3 regions of the Streptomyces sp. SP18CS02 genome follow, and region 2 is predicted to be linked to each of the others. Evidence: riboswitches for the same ligand, from Rfam matches in the RefSeq annotation. Region 2 holds a riboswitch; each other region holds the start of a gene.
The links. Region 2 has a riboswitch for cyclic di-AMP ahead of PUR26_RS16895 (M23 family metallopeptidase). Riboswitches for the same ligand answer to the same signal wherever they lie in the genome.
Positions count from the first base shown of each region.

Region 1: another riboswitch for cyclic di-AMP. It lies ahead of PUR26_RS27225 (C40 family peptidase); the one in region 2 lies ahead of PUR26_RS16895 (M23 family metallopeptidase).
Region 3: another riboswitch for cyclic di-AMP. It lies ahead of PUR26_RS17040 (M23 family metallopeptidase); the one in region 2 lies ahead of PUR26_RS16895 (M23 family metallopeptidase).

Region 1 is NZ_JAQYXC010000295.1:109,707-112,975, reverse strand. It holds gene pcrA (DNA helicase PcrA) at 1-1,055, opposite strand, end outside; cyclic di-AMP (ydaO/yuaA leader) riboswitch at 1,255-1,413, shown strand; gene PUR26_RS27225 (C40 family peptidase) at 1,421-2,941, shown strand; gene PUR26_RS27220 (hypothetical protein) at 3,033-3,269, opposite strand, start outside.
Region 2 is NZ_JAQYXC010000281.1:409,449-412,717, forward strand. It holds gene PUR26_RS16890 (tyrosine-protein phosphatase) at 1-494, opposite strand, end outside; cyclic di-AMP (ydaO/yuaA leader) riboswitch at 1,849-2,008, shown strand; gene PUR26_RS16895 (M23 family metallopeptidase) at 2,011-2,937, shown strand; partial or broken gene PUR26_RS16900 (SGNH/GDSL hydrolase family protein) at 3,200-3,269, shown strand, end outside.
Region 3 is NZ_JAQYXC010000285.1:17,791-21,059, forward strand. It holds gene PUR26_RS17035 (aldo/keto reductase) at 1-486, opposite strand, end outside; gene PUR26_RS17040 (M23 family metallopeptidase) at 796-1,845, opposite strand; cyclic di-AMP (ydaO/yuaA leader) riboswitch at 1,857-1,991, opposite strand; gene PUR26_RS17045 (PP2C family protein-serine/threonine phosphatase) at 2,353-3,269, opposite strand, start outside.

The DNA of each region.
Region 1 (3,269 bases), on a different contig from region 2:
TAGTTCTGCTCCAGCAGGATCGTGGTCGCGTCCGGGTAGTCCTCCTCGAACCGGAGGATGTTGCGGATGGTCGCACCCCGGAAGGCGTAGATCGACTGGTCGGCGTCACCGACGACGCACAGCTCCGCCGGGGCCATGTCCTCGTACCCGGTGCCGACCAGTTCGCGTACGAGCGTGTACTGGGCGTGGTTGGTGTCCTGGTACTCGTCGACCATGACGTGGCGGAAGCGGCGGCGGTAGTGCTCGGCGACGTCCGGGAACGCCTGGAGCAGGTGGACGGTCGTCATGATGATGTCGTCGAAGTCCAGGGCGTTGGCCTCGCGCAGCCGCGCCTGGTACATCCGGTACGCCTCGGCGAGCGTCTTCTCGAAGCCGTCGGCGGCCTGGTCGGCGAAGGTCTCCTCGTCGATCAGCTCGTTCTTCAGGTTCGAGACCTTGGCGCTGAACGACTTGGGCGGGTACCGCTTCGGGTCGAGGTCCAGGTCACGGCAGCACAGCGCCATCAGGCGCTTGGAATCGGCCGCGTCGTAGATCGAGAAGGAGGAGGTGAAGCCGAGCCTCTTCGACTCGCGGCGCAGGATGCGCACACAGGCGCTGTGGAAGGTCATCACCCACATGGCGCCCGCGCGCGGGCCGACGAGCTGCTCGACGCGCTCCTTCATCTCCCCGGCGGCCTTGTTGGTGAAGGTGATCGCCAGTATCTGCCCGGGGTGCACGTTGCGCGTGGCCAGCAGGTGCGCGATGCGGTGGGTCAGCACGCGGGTCTTGCCGGAACCGGCGCCGGCCACGATGAGCAGCGGCGAACCGGTGTGCACGACGGCGGCGCGCTGCTGTTCGTTCAGCCCCTCGACCAGGGCGGCCGCGTCCACCACCGGACGGGGGGCGCCGTCACGGTAGTGCGCGTCCCGGGCCGGGGGCACGTCGAACCTGCCCCCGAAGAGGTCGTGCGGAACCTCCTCCGCGGCCGGCTCGTCGTGCTCGGGCGGCGGCGGGGGCTCCTCGGAGCGGTGGTTCCGGAGGTCCGCCAGGAAGCTGTCGTCAAAGAGGCTGCTCATCGCCTATCGAGTCTAGGCCGCTCCACTGACAGTCGCGGCCGAACCGCCTTCGTCACGATGAGCACCGGATTCATTACCCGAAGTAAAGATAACGAAAACGTATAGGGCATATCGAACATCATCCTTCACAGCACCACCACAGTTTGGCTAGCGTGCTCGCGAAGGCGGTCTGTAACCCCATCGGCGAACCACGCCAACCGGGCCGTCCACGCCGAATCCGGCCTTTCGCTCAGGAAGTACGGAACCGGGGACCCACATGCAGGACCGGGGTGAATCGGCCTGTCCGCGTACGGCCGTAGGGCACCTTCCGTCGCCCGAACCCGACAGCTAACCCGGTAGGCGGTTCACGGAAGGAGATGCCGGCCTTGGCGTCGCATCGCAAGCCGCGCACCCGCACCACCCGCGCGCACTCCCCCGCCGTCGGGGTCACGACGGCCGCCATCGCCTCGGTCTCCCTCCTGTCCGCGCAGAACGCGGACGCGGCGCCCTCCCGGACGGCTCCCGACGCCGTACCGTCCAGCCCGGACGCGAAGCCGACGGCCGAGGAGGTCCAGCGGAAGGTCGACGCCCTGTACCGGCAGGCCGGTACGGGGACGCGGCAGTACGAGCGGCAGTACGACAGCCCCAAGGAGGCCGCGCCCCGGCGGAGGCTGACGGTCGACAAGCTGTTCGACGGGGCCGGTAAGCGGGCGCAGCCGCTGAACGAGACCCGCCGCACGCTGGGCACCTACACCGCCGGGGAGCCCCGCCCGGGCGCCGTCGCCCAGGCCACGGGGCTGATCGTCGCCGCCGACCCGCAGGCGTACGCCGAGCAGACCCAGCAGATGCCGGAGGTCCAGCGGACCCAGCAGATGCCGGAGGTCCAGGACGTCCACCAGATCCAGCACACCCAGCAGGTCCAGGACGTCCAGCAGGTCCAGCAGTTCCAGGGGATGCCGGAGGTCCAGCGGACCCAGCAGACGCAGGAGGTCCGGCAGACCCCGCAGGTCCCGCGGCCGCTCCTGCCCCGACCGGACCACGAGCCCCACCGGACCGCGTTGTCCGACCCGCCCGCCGAGCACGGGCAGCAGGCGCTTGCCGGCCACGGGACGCGGCACTCGTCGGCGGAGGCCGCGGAGGCGGTGGAAGCCGTGGAGGCGGCGGAAGCCGTGGAGGCCAAGGAACGGACCGCCGAGGCGGCCGGCGGCGTGGATGCCCTCACCGCCTCTCAGGCGGTCCTGCGGGCCAGCAAGCAGGACGTCCAGCGCAAGCTGCGCGAGGCACGCGACCTGCTGTCGAGCGTGACCGTCGAGGAGCTGACGCGACGGGCGGAGCTGGACCACAGGCGCGAGGCGCAGGCCCGGCTGCGGGCGGAGGCGAGGGTCCGCGAAGAGGCGGAAGCGGCCCGTGCGCGCCAGGACCGGCTCCGCCGGGAGCAGAGCCAGGACCGGGAACAGCAGCCGGAGACGAGTACCGGTCGCGGCTCCTGGACCGCAAGCGCCACCGCCGCCGCCACCGGGTACGGCACCTCGGCCGGCGCCGGGACCGGGAGCCGCTCGGCCAAGGCGGACAAGGTGCTGGCCTTCGCCCGCGCCCAGGTCGGCAAGCCGTACGTGTGGGGCGCGACCGGCCCGAGCTCCTACGACTGCTCCGGCCTCACCCAGGCGGCGTGGAGGGCGGCCGGAGTCGAACTGCCGCGGACCACCTGGGGCCAGATCGAGTTCGGCACCCCCGTCGACATGGAGGCTCTGCGCCCCGGCGACCTGGTGTTCTTCTACGACGACATCAGCCATGTCGGCATCTACGAGGGCGAGGGCCGGATGATCCACGCGCCGAAGCCCGGCGCGAACGTCCGCGAGGAGTCGGTCTACTGCATGCCGATCCACGGCAGCGTGCGCCCGGCCTGAACCGGGCGGTGACGGCGGGGGTCGGGGGCGGTACGGGACCGAGGGCGTACGCCGCGGCAGTGGGGCCGCGGCCGGCCCCGCCGCCGGGGCATCAGGTCCAGAGCGTCGCGATGAAGATGTTGGCCACGGTCAGACCGCCCACGGCCGCGAAGATCCCCTTCTCCACCTTCTCCTCGTCCCGCTTCACGTAGACCAGGCCGAGGATCACCACCAGCAGCGCCAGCTTCACGCCGATCTTGACGTTGTCGACGGTCTGGTCGTCGGCCTGGTTGAGGCCCACCAGCGCGACGCCCGTGATCAGCATCGTCAGGGCGCCGTGCAGCATGGC
Region 2 (3,269 bases):
TCCTTGCCGGCCGCGCAGTGCATCAGCGCCGGGACGCTGTCCTCCGCGAGCGCGTGCAGCACCCGGCTGTGCTCGGCCGTGCGCTCCTTGATGATGGCGCGGTAGGAGCCGGACATCCGCGCCGCCGCCTTGCCGTCCGAGAGGATCCGACGGAGCTGGTCGATGTTGCCGTCCCGGACCATGGTCCAGAACTCGGCACCGTCCGCCGGGTCCGTGAGCGGGATGTTCACGTTCCGCACGCCCGGCAGCTCGACGTCCGGACCCTCCAGCCGCTGGTCGGCGGCGTTGCGGAAGTCGAAGACGGTGTGCAGTCCGAGCGAGGCCAGGAAGGCAGCGTCCTCGCCCGTGGCGTGGGCCAGGTGGCCGCTGCGGTAGAGGCGGCCGTACCGCACCCGGCGGCCGTCGACGGTCGGGAGCCCGCCCACATCGCGGAAGTTGCGCACCCCGGTCAGTTCGGGCTCGGTCGACGGGACCTGCGGCAGCTGCTGCGTCACGGGGGCTCCTCCGTGTCTGCCGTCGGCGCTGGTCGCCGACGATGTCGCGGGTCCGACGATACGACATCGATTCGTGGGGCAATCATCTCCGTGCAGCTCGTACATCCGTTGCCCTGCCGGAGGTCGAGGGCCAAGAATGTGCGGACCTGACGCTTGCTGTTCGTATCTGGGTATCTCGATGATCGAGACGGTACGAGAGGGGGATCAGTCCGCTTTCCCGGGCGCGGTCGGCAGCCAGGCGCCGCGCCCCACCGACGCCGGTGTGCTCCTGCTGTCCGCTGTACCTGGTGTATCCGCTGCATCTGCACGGCAGCGCCCGTACCGCCGCCGACGGCGCCGTGGCGCTGGGGGAGCGGGCCGCCCTGCACCCTGCCGACCCGTCGGGTCGCGGCGCGACGGGCATGAGGAGTACCCCGTCGAGGGTGGTCCCCGGTTCGCACGGCCCGCCCTGGAGGTGCCGCGCGCCGAGGCGGCCGCCGGGATCGCGCGCGCGTGACGCCTGGCGGCTCCCGGAGCTCCACGGCCGCAGGGCGCCGCGTCCTGGCCCGTACGCTCTCCACTCACCTACGGCGAGAGGGTCATCGGCAGCCGGCACGGCCGTACGGGGGACCGGCACCCGCCAGTGCCACGGCCTGGGTGATGGTGGTGCTCGGGGTGCGGCGGCCTCGCCGGGGGGAGGCCGGCCGAACCGGCCGGGGCGCGCCGCCGGGTGGAGCCCCTCAAGGCGATCAGGCCCGGGGCGCGGCGGGGTTCCCCGTACCGGCTGCCTGCCCCGGACGAGGGGGCTCGGTGCGGTGCGGTACGTGTACGGCGGCGACTCCGTCGTCCCGGCCTGGCCCCAGTCGCGAGCCACGGGGAACCGGCGCCCCGCGCTGCGGCTGCTCGATATCGACCCTCACGCCACCCGCGCATAAGTATATATCCGGACATTTCTTAGGAGTTCTGTCCATCTCGTCATGGTGTGGCGGCGGGCCCGCGGGGCGGCCGGGACGCCACCGTCATCGTGTCGCACCGCAACTGACGTCATGTCGTGGGAGCAATGCGGGAGCTCGTCGGTTAATGGCGGATCTGTCCGTATTGGAGCTTTGGTTATAACGTGCCCCGGTCGCGCAGGAGATGGGCCGGGACACGTGAGCAGCGTCATAACCGTGACCGTCCGTGGTGGCGCGTCGAGCGCAAAAGCCGTGCCCCGGACGGAAATCCATGATCCGATATCCACGGAGGGTGACCGGAAATTCTCCGGAATTCCTCGACCGGAATGCCTTTGAGGAAATCAGCGGCTTGTTCGTGCCGCCCCGCCTCGCCTACGGTCACCGTCAATCCGGACGGACCGCCGAATCCTGCCGCCGACCGGAATTCGAACCCACCCATGTGTGGCAGGAGCGGGGGACCCAGGTGATACGCCGGAACGGGTAATTCCCGGTACGGCTAGGGGTGAAGCCGTGCGACAGCGCGGCCGGGCATCTCCAGCCCGAACCCGACAGCTCACCTCGCAGGCGCCGGAGAGGAATCCGTCATGCCCGCGAAGGGTAAGCACCGCCGTCCCAAGTCCAGCCCGCTCACCCGCGGATTCGTCGCCGCCGGTACCGGCGGCGCCGCCATCGCCCTTCCGCTGCTCGGCGCCACCGGCGCCCACGCGGCGGAGCAGAGCGCCCCGGCCGCGGTCCCGCAGCAGGCGGTCACCGCCGCGAAGGCCGCTCCCGCCGCGCAGACCGCCGCGAAGGCCGCCCCCCGGACGTACTCCGTGGTCGCGGGCGACCATCTCTCCAAGATCGCCCAGAACAAGGGCGTCAAGGGCGGCTGGCAGCAGCTGTACAAGGACAACCGCCAGGTCATCGGCGAGGACCCGTCCCTGATCCTGCCCGGCATGAAGCTCACGCTCGGCGGAAAGGCCACGGCCGCGCCCAAGGAGCAGCCGAAGGCCGACGACGGCCGGGCCTCACGTTCCGCCGCCCGGCCCGAGGCCCCCGCCAAGGCCCAGGACTCCGGTTCCCCCGCCGCCTCCTCCGGTGGCGGGACCACCGCGCAGGCCAGTGGCTCCGGCTTCACCGCCCCGGTCTCCGCCGGTGTCACCACCCCCTACCGGGCTTCCGGCTCCATGTGGTCCTCCGGCTACCACACCGGCGTCGACTTCGCGGCCTCCTCCGGCACCCCGGTCAAGGCGGTCGGCGCCGGCACGGTCGTCTCCGCCGGCTGGAGCGGCGCGTACGGCAACGAGGTCGTCATCCAGCACGCCGACGGGAACTACTCGCAGTACGCCCACCTCTCCTCGCTCGCCGTCTCCTCCGGACAGAGCGTCAGCGGCGGGCAGCAGATCGGCCTCTCCGGTTCCACGGGCAACTCCAGTGGCCCGCACCTCCACTTCGAGGTCCGGACCGGCCCCGGCTACGGCTCGGACATCGACCCGGTGTCCTACCTGCGCCAGCACGGCGTCTCCATCTGACGTCACCGCACCCGCTCCGCCCCGTACCCGCGCACCCCGCTCGCGCGGCATCCGCACGGGTGCCGGCCGGGGCCGGCGAACCTGACGCGCCGGCCCCCGACACACCGACGGACACGCGGACCGCCCTGCGCCCGGCACCCTCCCGTGCCGGGCGCAGGCGTATTCCGGCTTGGCGGAATCTTGACCGGTGGCATATGTCACCCCACGTCAACCCCTCCTTACGGTCGCGTAGGTCACACCCCCGGGTGAAGGATGTGCACCCGTGGCAGACGATTCGAGATTCAGAGACAGTGACGCATTCGGGTCGTACGCGGCGATCGGTGACAGCTTCA
Region 3 (3,269 bases), on a different contig from region 2:
GAGCCGCTCGGGGGTGATGTTGGAAGCGGCGACGGCCCGCACCTTGCCCTCCTTCACCAGCTGGTCGAGAGCGGTGACGAAGTCCTCGACCGGCACGCCCGGGTCGTCGAAGTGCGTGTAGTACAGGTCTATGTACTCGGTGCGCAGACGGCGCAGCGACTCCTCGACCGCGGCCTTGATGTTCGCGGGGGCGAGGCCCTTGTACCGGGGGTGGGCGCCGACCTTGGTGGCGATGACGACGTCGGAGCGGTTGCCGCGGGAGGCCAGCCAGTTGCCGATGATCGTCTCCGACTCACCGCCCTCGTTGCCCGGTGCCCAGGCCGAATAGCCGTCGGCGGTGTCGATGAAGTTGCCGCCCGCGGCGGCGTACGCGTCGAGCACGGCGAAGGACTGCGTCTCGTCGGCGGTCCAGCCGAACACGTTGCCGCCGAGCGCGAGCGGGAAGACGTCGAGCCCTGAGGTGCCCAGAGGGCGGAGAGAAGTCATGGGGGGATCAACGACGCAGCCCCCGGGAGCATTCCGGGGAGCCGGAACCACGGGACCGGGCAGGACCGCGAGCGGGCGGGACGGCAACCGGGCGGGACGGCAACCGGGCCGGGCGGCTACCGGGCCGGGCGGCAGGAAACCGAAGGGAAGCAGGCAAAAGGGCGGCGGGGAACCCGGCGGGGAGAAGGCCGGCAGCCCTGGCGTCGGGGGGTGGGAGGCCAGGGCCGCCGGGGGCCGTTCACGGGTTCCGGCACCGGATCGTCCCGGTGCGCCGCGGAGCCCGGCGCGAAGGGGCGGGAGGACAGGGCGTCAGACGGTCAGGCCCTTGCTGCGCAGCCAGGCCGCGGGGTCGATGCCGTCGCCGCCCGACGTGCGCACCTCCAGGTGCAGGTGCTCGCCGGTCACATTGCCGGTGGCGCCGACCCGTCCGATGGTCTCGCCGGTGCCGACCTGCTGTCCGACGCCGACCGTCATGGACGAGAGGTGGCAGTACCAGATCTCCGTACCGTCCTCCAGCTCCAGGACGATGCGGTAGCCGTACGAGCCGGAGTAGCCGGCCGACTTGATGGTCCCGCTGTGGACGGCCTTGGTCGGGGTACCCGCCCGGGCCGCGAAGTCCAGGCCGGTGTGGTGCCCGGAGGACCACATGGAGCCGGACTGCCCGTACGTGGCGGTGAGGGTGTACGAGGAGGTGGGCAGGGAGTAGCTCGACGCGAGCTTGGCCAGCCGCGCGGCCTCCGCCTTCGCCTCGGCTTCCGCCGCCGCCTTCTTCTCGGCCTCCTCGGCCTTCTTCTGGGCGGCGGTCTGCTGGGACTTCGCCTCGGCGGCGGCCTGCTCGGCGGCGGTCTTCTCGGCGGCCGCCTTCGCCTCGGCGTCGGCGGACGCCTGCTGCTGTTCGGCCTGCTGGAGGATACGGACGCGCAGCGCCTCGCCGGCGTCCTCGGCCTCCTGGCCGGCCTGGTCGTCCCGGCCTGCCCCGCGGTCGTCGCCGGAGAGGGACAGGGCGGTGAGCGGCGCGTTGTCGGCGGTCCCCGTGACGCCCTCGCCCTCGTCCTCGTCGTCGAGGAGGGAGCCGATGTCCGGCAGGTCGGGCAGGGAGATGGAGACCGCGGGCTTGTCCTGCGCGGTGGCTATGCCGCCCGCACCGACCGCCGCGATGACTCCGACACCGAGGACGGTGGAGCTGCGGGCGAGACCGCCGCGCTGCTTGGCGACACGATGACGGCCGCGAACCGGGCGAACGGTGTCCTCGGTGGGATTCCACTCCGCCCACTGCGTGTTTGCGGGCGTGGCGTCAGGGGCACCCGAAGGGCCGGGAGAGCCGGGAAAGACCTCGGGAGCAGGACTGTTGGACGCCACGGAGGCGCACTCCTTTCCTTCCTTCTCGCCTACCGGGTTAGCTGACGGGTTCGGAGCAGGAAGGTCTCCTACGGGTCTGGTTCGACCCGATTCACCCCAAGGTGGTGGTTCCCCGGTTCCCTTGCGGAATTCGGCGCGCGCGCACGGTGCCGTCTCTTGCGACGACTGGGACGACCGCGCTGCGTTATCGAACGTTAATAGACGCGAGGGCCGTATTCCAAGCTGTTCCTACTGATCATTACCGTGCTGGCCAGGACGTACCGGGTCACACACGGGCACAGCCGGGCGAGTTGACCGCCCCTCAGAAACACCGGCCGCCTCTTATTTTTCTGACCGTTCGTCAACTGTTATGCGGAGTGGTGCTCGTCGACTACGTACCGTGGTCGAGTCCCTCCCGGCGTACCCCTGCCACGCGGTCGCCCTGGCGTCACCGCGGTCGCCGCGGCCACGGCAAAGCGGCAGACACGGCAGACACGGGGGACACGGCGGCAACAGCAGTCACGGCAGTCACGGCACCAATGGGATCGTCGTCCGCCGGTCGGGCTGCCCCTCCTCGGGCCGGCTGACCGCCAGCAGCGCCAGGTCGTCGGTCGCCCCGCCGCCTGTGTGCCGCCGCACGTCCTCCACCAGCGCGTCCAGCAGTGCCTCGGGCCCCGGGAAGACCCGCCCGGCCAGCCGCGCCACCGGGTCGTAGAACTCCCCCCGCGCGTCGCGCGCCTCGGACAGCCCGTCCGTGTAGAAGAGCAGCGTCGCCCCCGGCGGGTAGGACACCTCGTACGCCCGGTCCGGCCACGCCGCCAGGTCGGCCATGCCCAGCGGCAGCGCGGTCTCGTTCGGCTCCAGCAGTTCCACGGTCGCGTCGGGGTTCATCCGCAACGGCTCGGGATGGCCCCGGTCGACGATCCGCACCACGGTGTCCCCGCGCGGGATCTCGGCCAGTACGGCGGTGGTGAACCCCTCGAAGGCGTCCAGTCCGTCGCGCCGGGTGCCCTCGCGCGCGAGCGCGCGCTCCAGCCGCTGCGCCACGCCCTCCAGGGAGCTCTCCTGCTCGGCCGCCTCCCGGAAGGCGCCGATGACGACCGCGACCGCCTCGACCGCCCCCAGACCCTTGCCTCGTACGTCGCCGACCACGAGCCGGACGCCGTAGGGCGTGTCCTGCACGGCGAAGAGGTCGCCGCCGATGTACGTGTCCGCCTGCGCGGCCTCGTACCGCGCCGCGATGTCCAGACCGCCGATCCGTTTGGCGGGGCTGGGCAGCACGGCCCGCTGGGCGGTCTCGGCGATCACCCGCGCCGAGGCGAGACGCTCGCCGCCCCGCCGCACGACCCGGTTGATGAACAGCGCGAGCGCGGAGACGGTCCCGATGGTGACGACCTCGGTCAGGGCCGGGGCCTCGTCCATGGTCCCGCCGTGGAGGCGCAGCA